DNA from 2 places in the Kitasatospora sp. NPDC033851 genome. Region 1 is predicted to be linked to the other one. Evidence: riboswitches for the same ligand, from Rfam matches in the RefSeq annotation. Region 1 holds a riboswitch; the other holds the start of a gene.
The links. Region 1 has a riboswitch for thiamine pyrophosphate ahead of thiO (glycine oxidase ThiO). Riboswitches for the same ligand answer to the same signal wherever they lie in the genome.
Positions count from the first base shown of each region.

Region 2: linked by a shared signal. The riboswitch ahead of ACZ51D_RS07275 (purine-cytosine permease family protein) and the one ahead of thiO (glycine oxidase ThiO) in region 1 are both predicted to bind thiamine pyrophosphate.

Region 1 is NZ_JBVIRL010000016.1:82,302-87,598, forward strand. It holds gene pknB (Stk1 family PASTA domain-containing Ser/Thr kinase) at 1-931, opposite strand, end outside; gene ACZ51D_RS27380 (thiazole synthase) at 1,027-1,824, opposite strand; gene thiS (sulfur carrier protein ThiS) at 1,826-2,026, opposite strand; gene thiO (glycine oxidase ThiO) at 2,092-3,270, opposite strand; TPP riboswitch at 3,274-3,386, opposite strand; gene ACZ51D_RS27395 (NAD(P)/FAD-dependent oxidoreductase) at 3,528-4,736, shown strand; gene ACZ51D_RS27400 (Rv2175c family DNA-binding protein) at 4,779-5,144, shown strand; gene thiE (thiamine phosphate synthase) at 5,144-5,297, shown strand, end outside.
Region 2 is NZ_JBVIRL010000003.1:106,420-111,716, forward strand. It holds tRNA gene ACZ51D_RS07265 (tRNA-Ser) at 96-183, opposite strand; gene ACZ51D_RS07270 (S1C family serine protease) at 261-2,171, opposite strand; TPP riboswitch at 2,382-2,528, shown strand; gene ACZ51D_RS07275 (purine-cytosine permease family protein) at 2,521-3,957, shown strand; gene ACZ51D_RS07280 (glycerophosphodiester phosphodiesterase family protein) at 4,078-4,902, shown strand.

The DNA.
Region 1 (5,297 bases):
GCTCGCTGGTCGGGTAGCGCGGGCTCGGCCGGGTGGAGGCCGGCGGCTCGGCGTCCAGCTCGGCCGGGGTGAGGGTGCGGCGGAGCCGCTGGAGCGCGGCGAGCAGCTCGACCGCGTCGTACGGGCGGGCGTCGGCGACCCGGGCGCAGGCGCCGGCCACTATGGCGTCCAGCTCCGGGCCGACCGCCGGGGCGACCAGGGAGGGGGCGGGGACGTTCTCGTGCAGGTGCTTGTACATGACCTGGACGGGGTTGTCGCCGGTGTGCGGGCGGCGGCCGGTGAGCATCTCGTAGAGCAGGATGCCGGCCGCGTAGACGTCGACCCGCTGGTCGGTGGGGGCGTCCGGGAGGATCTGCTCGGGGGCCAGGTAGGAGACGGTGCCCAGGACCGTGCCGCCGGTGGCGGTGCTGGTCGAGGTGGGCGCGCCGTCGGCGGCGCCGAGCACCCGGACCAGGCCGAAGTCGGCGACCTTGACCAGGCCGCTCTCGGTGATCAGCACGTTCTCCGGCTTGACGTCGCGGTGGACGAGCCCGGCCCGGTGGGCGGCGCCGAGGGCGGCGAGCACCGGCTCCAGGACGTCCAGCGCGGCCCGAACGGAGAGCGCGCCGCGGTCGCGCAGCAGGTCGCGCAGGGTGCGGCCGGGCACGTACTCCATGGCGAGGAAAACGTTTCCGCCGTCCGCGCCCTGGTCGAAGACGTTGACCACATTGGGGTGGGTGAGCTTGGCGACCGCCTTGGCCTCGCGGATGAAGCGGGTGGTGAAGGCCTCGTCCCCGGCCAGCGCGGGGTGCATCACCTTGAGGGCGACCACCCGGTCGAGCCGGGTGTCGGTGCCCTTGTAGACGGTGGACATCCCGCCGGTCGCGATGCGCTGCTCGACCCGGTACCGGTTGTCGAGCAGGGCGCCGATCAGCGGGTCGTGCAGTGCCATGTCCACCCGGCGAGTCTAGTGCCGGGCCGGGCGGCCGGACCCGGAGGACGCCGCCCCGGGGCCCGGCTGTGCCCGGCTTGTGACACGCCGGTGCTTCAGAAGGCAGGCCGCTCCCGGGTGTCCAGGTCGGCCCGGCCGGCCATCGCGGAGGAGGCCTCGGCGTGGAAGCGGCGCGGGATGCGCCCCGCCCGGTGGGCGAGCCGGCCCGCCTCGGCGCCGTGCCGCATCGCCTCGGCCATCAGCACCGGGTCCTGAGCCCGGGTCACCGCGGAGGCCAGCATCACCGCGGCGCAGCCCAGCTCCATCGCCAGCGCGACGTCGGAGGCGGTGCCGGCGCCCGCATCCAGGATCACCGGGACGCCCGCACTCTCCACGATCAACTGGAAGTTGTGCGGGTTGCGGATGCCGAGACCGGAGCCGATCGGCGAGCCCAGCGGCATGATCGCGGCGCAGCCGACGTCCTCCAGCTTGCGGGCCAGCACCGGGTCGTCGTTGGTGTACGGCAGCACCGTGAAGCCGTCGTCGACCAGGGTCTCGGCGGCGTCCAGCAGCTCGATCGGGTCCGGCAGGAGGGTTCGCTCGTCGGCGATCACCTCCAGCTTCACCCAGTCGGTGCCGAGCGCCTCGCGGGCCAGCCGGGCGGTCAGCACGGCCTCGCCGGCGGTGAAGCAGCCGGCCGTGTTGGGCAGCACGCGGATGCCGTTGCGGGTCAGCACGTCCAGGACGGAGCCCTGGGTGCCCGCGTCGACCCGGCGCATCGCGACGGTGGTCAGCTCGGTGCCGGAGGCGAGCAGCGCGCGCTCCAGCACCTCCAGGCTCGGCGCGCCGCCGGTGCCCATGATCAGCCGGGAGGAGAAGCTCGTCCCGGCGATGGTCAGCAGGTCGTCGGCCATCTCAGCCTCCCTGCACGGCGGTGAGGATCTCGACCCGGTCGCCCGCGGTCAGCGGCGTCTCGGACCACGAACTGCGGGGCACCACGGCCTCGTTGAGGGCGGCGGCGACGCCGGAGTTGGCCCGGCTGACGGTGGCCACCACCTCGGCGAGGGTCGTCGCGGCCGGCACCTCGCGGGGCTTGCCGTTGACGGTCAGTGCGATCTCGTCCGGACCGGTTTCGTTCGGTGCGGTCTCGTTCGGGCCGGTTTCGTTCGGTGCGATCTCGGTCATGCCAGGGCCTTCGTGGTGGGGCGAGCGGGGGCGGGGGAGAACCGGGTGGGGGTGAACGGCTGCGCCAGTTCGGGGAGTTCGCCGGTGGCCAGGTACTCGGAGAGCAGGTCGGCGGTCACCGGGGTGAGCAGCACGCCGTTGCGGTAGTGGCCGGTGGCGGCGACCAGCCCGGGCAGTGACGTCGGGCCGAGCAGCGGCGCGTTGTCGGGCGAGCCCGGGCGCAGACCGGCCGAGGTCTCCGCGAGCGGGAGTTCGGTGAGACCCGGGACCAACTCGTGCGCGTCGCGCAGGAGTTCGTACACCCCGCCGGCGGTGACCGTGGTGTCGTAGCCCTGCTCCTCGGTGGTCGCGCCGATCACCAGCTCGCCGTTCTCCCGCGGCACCAGGTAGATGTGCCGGCCGCGCACCACGGCGCGGACGTTGCGGGAGAGGAACGGCCGGTAGGCGTCGGGGACCCGTAGGCGCAGCACCTGCCCCTTCACCGGGCGGATCGCGGGCAGCACGCCCTCGGGCAGACCGGCCAGCCGGTGGCTGTGCGGGCCGGCGGCGAGCACGACCTGGTCGGCGGTCACGGTCTCGTGCGTGCTCAGGCGGGCGCCGACCGCGCGGCCGCCCTCGACCAGCAGCTCAACCGCCTCGGCGGCCCGGACGACGACGCCCGCGCGCTCCCCGGCCGACAGCAGCGCGGTGAGCATCCGCCGGCCGTCCACCTGGTGGTCGTCCGCGACGTGCAGGCCGCCGCGCACCCCGGGGGCGAGCATCGGCTCCAGCCTGCGGGCCTCCCGGCCGGTCAGCCAGGTCGAGTCCAGGCCCAGCCGCCGGTGGAAGGCGTGCAGTTCGCGCAGTTCCTCGCGGTCGTCGGAGTCCAGCGCGACGGCGATCGTGCCGCACTGGCGGTAGCCGGTGTCCTGGCCGCCGCTCGCCTCCGTGAGTTCGGCGACGAAGTCCGCGTACCGCTCGTTGGAGGCCATGCCGAGGCGCAGCAGCGGCTCCTCGCCGTACTGGAGCTCGGTGACCGGGGCGAGCATCCCGGCCGCGACCTTGCCCGCCCCGCCGCCGGGGGTGGGGTCGACCACGACGGTCCGCAGCCCTCGCTGCGCCGCCCGCCAGGCGACGGCGAGGCCGATGATGCCCCCGCCGATCACCAGGACGTCGGGTGGGGCGCCTGATGGCATGCGTGTCAAAGCTGCTCTTCTCCCTTCGCCGGTATGACCCGGATCAGGTTCGGACGGTCGCAGGCCGTGCCAGCCCGCCTCTCAGCCCGGTTCGCCGGGCTCCCGTGATGGTGTCCCCACCATAACGCCGGGGCCCGGCCCGGCCGAAGGGCCGGACGAAGGGTGGACAGGGGGAGGCGGAAGGGGGCCGCTCGGCGCGAGGCCGCGCCTGAACGAAGGGTGGACGGCCCGGAAGCGGTGGCGTCGCGCTGAGTACAGTGACGGGCGTGGCAGAGCTGAGCGGGACGGATCAGGTGGTCGTCGTCGGGGCCGGGCTGGCCGGGGCGCAGTGCGCCCTGAAGCTGCGGCAGGGCGGTTGGCGGGGGCGGATCACGCTGGTCGGCGAGGAGCCGCACGCGCCGTACGACCGGCCACCGCTCTCCAAGGACGTGCTGCTCGGCAAGAGCGACAGCACCACCCTGGACATCGACTACGCGAACCTCGGCATCGAGGTCCGCACCGGCCGCCGGGCCACCGGCCTCACCCCCGGCGTGCTGCACACCGACGACGGCGACCTCCCGTACGGCTCGCTGGTGATCGCCACCGGCGCCGTCCCGCGCGCCCTGCCCGGCGCCGAGCGGGCCCACCTGCTGCACACCCTGGACGACGCGCTGGCGCTGCGCGCGCTGCTGCGCCCCGGCCTGCGGCTGGTGCTGGTCGGCGCGGGCTGGATCGGCGCCGAGGTGTCCACCGCCGCCCGCGAGGCGGGCTGCGAGGTGACCGTGGTCGAGGCGGGCCCGGCGCCGCTGCCCGGCGCGCTGCCGACCGCGATCGGCTCGGCGATGGCCGCCTGGTACGCCGAGGCCGGCGTCGACCTGCGCTGCGGGGTCGGCGTGGCCGCCGTCGAGCCCGGCGCGGTGCTGCTGGCGGACGGCTCGCACCTGCCCGCCGACGAGGTGGTGGTCGGCATCGGCGCCCGGCCCGCGACCGAGTGGCTGGCCGGCTCCGGCGTCGAACTGGACGGGACCGGCGCCGTCGTGGTGGACGCGCGGCTGCGCACCAGCCTGCCCGGTGTCTTCGCGGCCGGGGACTGCGTCAGCTACCCCTCGGCCCGGGCCGGCGGCCGGCTGGCCGTCCAGCACTGGGACCACGCGCTGCAGTCCGGCGAGGCGGCGGCCGCCGCCGTCCTCGGTGCGGACGCGCCGCCGTACGACCCGGTGCCGTACTTCTGGTCGGAGCAGTTCGGGCGGATGGTCCAGTACGTGGGCCGGCACGCCGAGGGCGACGAGCCGCTGTGGCGCGGCAGCCCGCAGGACGGCTCCTGGGCGGTGCTCTGGCTGCGCGACGGGGTGCCGAGCGCGCTGCTGACCGTGGACCGGCCGCGCGACCTCACCCAGGGACGGAAGCTGATCGAACGCGGTGCGGCGCTGGACCCGGCCCGCGCGGCGGACCCCTCGGTTCCGCTGAAGTCGGCGGTCGCCGGGTAGCGGCTGGTGCGCGGCGGGCCGCGGAGGTGGCAGTCTGGTGGCGTGAGTGAGATCGAAAGCAAGATTGAAGCCCTGGTCGCCGAGTGGATGTACCTCCCCGACATCTCCGAGCAGTGGGGGGTGCGCGTCACCGAGGTGCGCGACCTGGTCCGCAGCGGCGGCCTGATCGCCGTCCGGCGGGGCCCGAACAAGTCGCTGCAGGTCCCTGCGGCGTTCATCGACGGCCAGGGGCTGGTCAAGCACCTGTCCGGCACCCTGACCGTGCTGCGCGACTGCGGGTACAACGACGTGGAGATCCTGGAGTGGCTCTTCACCGAGGACCCGTCGCTGCCCGGCAGCCCGATCCAGGCACTGCGGGAGAACCGCGGCACCGAGGTCAAGCGCCGCGCCCAGGCGATGCTGATCTGATGGCGGCGGACACGCCGCGCGCCCGCCTGGCGGACGCGCGCCTCTACCTGTGCACCGACGCCCGCCGCGAGCAGGGCGACCTCGCCGAGTTCCTCGACGCGGCGCTGGCGGGCGGGGTGGACATCGTCCAGCTGCGTGACAAGGGCCTGGAGG
Region 2 (5,297 bases), on a different contig from region 1:
TCAACCCCGACCGCCGGACCGCTCCCCGGAAACACCGAGAGCGGGTGCCGACTTGATGTCGGCACCCGCCCTGAGCAGGTGGTTCTCCTAACCAGCGGAGAGCGTGGGATTCGAACCCACGGTGACGGGTCACGCCACGACAGTTTTCAAGACTGTTCCCTTAGGCCGCTCGGGCAGCTCTCCAGGCGGAGGTCAGCCTAACGGGTCCCGCGGGGTTCGGCGCACACGGTTTCGCGGCGTCGCGGGTCAGCGGGCGGCGGTCACTGGTCGCCGTCGCGCTGGCCGAGGGTGACCTTGGTGGTGAGGGTCTGGCCGTTGCGGGTGTACTCGACGTCGACGGTCTCGCCGGGCTTGTGCGTCCAGATCCGGCTGACCAGGGCGGGGCCGTTCTCGATCGGCACGCCGCCGAGCTTGGTGATGACGTCGCCCGGCTTGAGGCCGGCCTTGTCGGCGGCGCCGCCGGGGGTGACGGCGGGCTGGCCCTGGATGTCCTTGGTCTGGATCTGCGCGCCGTCGCCCTTGTAGTCGTCGTTGCGCAGCACGTCGAGCTTGGCGTAGACCGGCTTGCCGGTCTTGATCAGGGTGTCCGCGACCCACTTGGCCTGGTTGATCGGGATGGCGAAGCCCAGGCCGATGCTGCCGGCCCGGCCGTTGGCGGAGGCGTTGGACTGGATCGCCGAGTTGATGCCGACCACGGCGCCGCCGGAGTCGAGCAGCGGGCCGCCGGAGTTGCCGGGGTTGATCGAGGCGTCGGTCTGCAGGGCGTTCATGTACGAGGCCTGCGAGCCGGTGTCGTCGCCGGAGGCGACCGGGCGGTCCTTGGCGCTGATGATGCCGCTGGTGACGGTGGACTCCAGGCCGTACGGCGCGCCGATCGCGACGGTGGCGTCGCCGACGTTGACCTTGTCGGAGTCGGCCAGCGGCAGCGGGGCCAGCTTGCTCTTCGGCGGGTTGTCGATCTTGACCACGGCGACGTCGTAGCCCTCGGCGTGGCCCAGCACCGAGGCGTTGTACGAGGTGCCGTCGGCGAACTTGACGGTCAGCTTGCCGCCGTTGAGGGTCGGCGCGACCACGTGGTTGTTGGTGAGGATGTGGCCCTCGGTGTCGAAGACGAAGCCGGTGCCGGTGCCGGACTCGCCGTTGCCCTGCGCCTTGATGGTGACGACGCTGGGCAGCGCCTTCTGCGCGATGGCGGCGATGGAGCCGGGGGAGGGCTCGTTCTTCTGGGTGTCGCTGGCCTGGACGGTGGTGCTGCGGTGGTCGTCCGCGGAGCTGCTGCTGTCGTTGCGGTCGGCCACGGTCACGCCGAGCGCGCCGCCGGCCACACCGGCGACCAGTGCGACGGCAGCGATCAGGGCGACCAGTGCGCCGCGCTTCTTGCGCGGGCCGCCGCCGTCCGGGCCGCCGGGGTAGTCGGCCGGGTAGCCGAGCGGGCCCGCCGGGCCGCCGGGGTAGCCCGCGCCGCCGGAGGTGGCGTCGTGGGTCGGGCCCCAGCCGCCGAGCGGCTGGCCCGCACCGAACGGGTGGTGGCCGTGCGCGGCGGGCGTGCCGTGGGCGGCCGGGGTACCGGGGGCGGCTGCGGCGGCGCCGTACGCGTCGTGCGCACCGGCGGCGGGGACGCCGTGGGTCGGGGTGGCGTACGGGTTGGCGGCCGGCGGCAGCGCCGGGGCCACGGGCGCTGCCGCCGGGGCCACGGGCGCGGCGGGCGGCAGGACCGGCGGCGGCGCGTCGATGTACCCGGTGGCCGGGTCGACGGCGTGCTCCTCGGCGACCGGCGCGGCGGGCGCCACCGGCGGGGCGGCTGCCTCGGGCGCGGCCGCCGGTGCCTCCGGCGCGGGGACCTTGGTGAAGGCGACGGTGGGCTTGTGCCCGCCCTCGGCCGGGACGGTCTCGGCCGTGCCGGCCTCGCCGGTGGCCGCCTCGGGTTCGGGCACCCGACGGAACGCCATGGTCGGCTTGTGCCCGCCGTCCGCCGGCGCCGCGTCCGCCGGGGCGGCCTCGGCGGGGACGGCCTCGCCGGTGGCCGCCTCCGGCTCGGGGACCCGGCGGAAGGCCATGGTCGACTGGTGCCCGCCCTGAGCGGGGCCTTCGGAAGCGGACTCAGCCGCCCCCTGGCCGGCGGGCTGCTCCCCCTGCGGCCCGGTGGGCCCAACCTCGCGCTCGGTGCTCACGGACGACCTCCATAGCTGGCAGAACCAAGGACCATAGTTTTTCGCACTGTCGATTCGATTGCCGTAAGGACCCCTCTGAAGAACTCATAAGAATCCTTAGCCGGTGCCGACGGCCGAGGGCTCCCCCCTCCCCGCCGGGCGTCCCGCGATGCGGACCGCGCACGCCCTGGCCTTGGGTGTTCACCCCTGTGCCGGTTAGCCTGTCGCTCCAAACTGACACGCGGGAGCTTGGACCGACCAGGCTGAGAGTGCGCATGTCGACCGTACGCCACGCGAGCGAGGCGGACGGTCGAGGGGGCGCTGACCGCCGGAACCTGTCCGGGTAATGCCGGCGTAGGGAGTATCGGCCATGCCGTCTGCTTCGTCATCCTCTTCTTCGGACGCTGCCGCGTCCAAGGATTTCCCCGAGTCCACCGCTGCGGCGACCACCGCTGCGGCCACCACGGCGACCGCCGTGCGGGACCGTTCCGAGCGCGTCGAGGCGCCGCTGGTCCTGGACACCGAGCCGCCGCGCACGCTGCGCTTCCGGGACCACTTCGCGCTCTGGATGAACCTGGGCGTCAGCCTGATCGGCTTCTCGACCGCCGCCACCGTGCTCGGCGCCCCCGGCAGCGAGCTGTCGCTGGCCGCCGCGGTGACCGCGATCGTGGTCGGTACGGCGGTCGGCACCGCGATGCTCGGCGTGGCCGCGCTGATCGGCGCCCGGACCGGCGCCCCCGCGATGGCGAACCTGCGCGGGCTGTTCGGCACCCGGCTGTCGTACCTGCCGACGGTGCTGAACATCGTGCAGTGCGTCGGCTGGGGCGTGTTCGAGCTGCTGACGATCTCGGCGGGCGCCCAGACCGTCGCCCACACCACCGGCTACCGCTGGCTGTTCGTGCTGCTCGCGGGCGCCCTGACGACCGCGCTGACCATCTGGCCGCTGGGCTCGATCGCGGTGCTGCGCCGCTTCGTGGCCGGGGCGGTCGCCGTCGCGATGGTGTACTTCACGGTCCAGCTGGGCCGCCAGGGCGTGCCGGACCCGGGCGCCGGCAACTGGCACGGCTTCCTGGGCGCGACCGACGCGATGATCGCGGTGTCGATCTCCTTCGTCCCGCTGGCCGCCGACTACACCCGGCACTCGCGCACCCCGCGCTCGGCGTTCTGGGGCAGCTTCTCCGGCTACACGATCGCCCAGGTCTGGTGCTACGTGCTCGGCCTGATGGCGCTGCTGCAGTCCGGTGGCGACCCGAACAAGCTCTTCGACTCCTTCCTCGGCGTCTGGGCCGGCTGGCTGTTCCTGCTGGTGCTGGTGCTGCGCGAGACGGACCAGTCGTTCGCCAACGTGTACTCGACCGCGATGTCGGTGCAGAACCTGCTGCCGCGGGTGGACCGCCGGGTGCTGAGCGGCGTGATCGGCGTGCTGACCACCGTGCTGGCGCTGCAGATCGACCAGTTCACCGACACCTACTACAGCTTCCTCGGCCTGATCGGCTCGGTGTTCGTGCCGCTGCTGGCGGTGCTGGCGGTGGACTTCTTCCTCGGCGCCGGGCGCCGCGGCTGGAACCTCTCCGAGGACGCGCCCGCCCGCTGGACGATGCTGCTGCCGTGGGTGCTGGGCTTCGCCGTCTACCAGTTCATCGCGCCGACCAAGGTCGCCGACTGGTGGACGAACTTCTGGACCGCCGCCCAGGAGGCCCTGCACTTCACCCCGCAGGAGTGGACGTCGGCCTCGCTGTTCGCCTTCCTGGTGCCGGCCCTGGCCACCTGGGCGCTCACCCCGCTCTCCCGCCGCGCCGCGCGCTGACGCCGGGCGCCGGGCGCCGGGTACCCGAACCCAGCACCCGGCACCCGGCACCCGGAGACGGCCCCACAGGTTGGGGCCGTCTTCGCCTCCGCGTTACCTCCGCCGCCTATCGTTGGCCCTGTGACCAGCCCAGACCTGTCCTCGCCGGAGGCGCGCACCGCGCCGTCCGTCCAGGTGATCGCCCACCGCGGTTCCTCCCACGCCCTGCCCGAACACACCCTCGCGGCCTACCGGCGCGCGCTCGACGAGGGCGCGGACGCGGTGGAGTGCGACGTCCGGGTGACGGCCGACGGCCACCTGGTCTGCGTGCACGACCGGCGGATCGGCCGGGTGTCCAACGGCCGCGGCACCGTCTCGGCGATGACGCTCGCCGAGCTGCAGTCGTACGACTTCGGGGCCTGGAAGACCGGCCGCCCCAGCACCGACCCGGAGCTGCGCGGCGTGCTGCCGCTGGAGCGTCTGCTGGAGCTGGTAGTGGACTGCGGCCGCCCGGTGGACCTGGCGATCGAGACCAAGCACCCGGTGCGCTTCCGCGGCCTGGTGGAGGCCGAGCTGCTGCGGATGCTGGAGCGGTTCAAGATCGGCGCGGCCCGGGAGGGCGACCGCCCGTCCGCCCGGATCATGAGCTTCTCGTCGATCGCGCTGAACCGGGTGGCCGCCGCCGCGCCGGAGTACCGGCGGGTGTTCCTGTTCGAGCGGACGCTGCCGCTGCTCGGCAAGCTGCGCGAGGGTGCGCCGCTGCCGGGCGGGGCGCGGATCGCCGGGCCGGGCATCGAGCTGGTGCGGGCCCGTCCGCAGCTGGTGACCCGGCTGCGGGAGCTGGGGCACGAGGTGCACGTGTGGACGGTGGACGAACCGGCCGACGTCGAACTCTGCCTGGAACTCGGCGTTTCCGCGATCATCACCAACCGGCCCGCCGAGGTGCTGGCGCAGCTCGGCCGGTGACCGGACGGTGATCCGCCGACGTACCGACGGCCGCACCGACGGCCGTACCGGTGCGCACTGATCACTCTGGTCGGCAGTCAAACCTTCCTCGCACGATATTGCCGGAAATTCTTGCCCTCGGACGACAGAGGGTGAGCATGGAATGACCTCATGTCGACCCTCGGTCGCCACGCTCGAAATGGGCTCGCGGGATCGCCTGGTGCTCGTTTCCGACGCATTACCAAGGGGCATCTCTCCCTCGGCATACGCTGAAGGAGGTCCGGGGGTGGCGTTGATGGTGGCGCGTGAAGTGCCGACTTCATCGACCATGGCAGTGCCGCACGGCCCAGCGAGTGTCGGGGTCGCACGGCGCCGACTGCGTCGAGATCTGGGTGACCGGAAGATACCGGAACCGG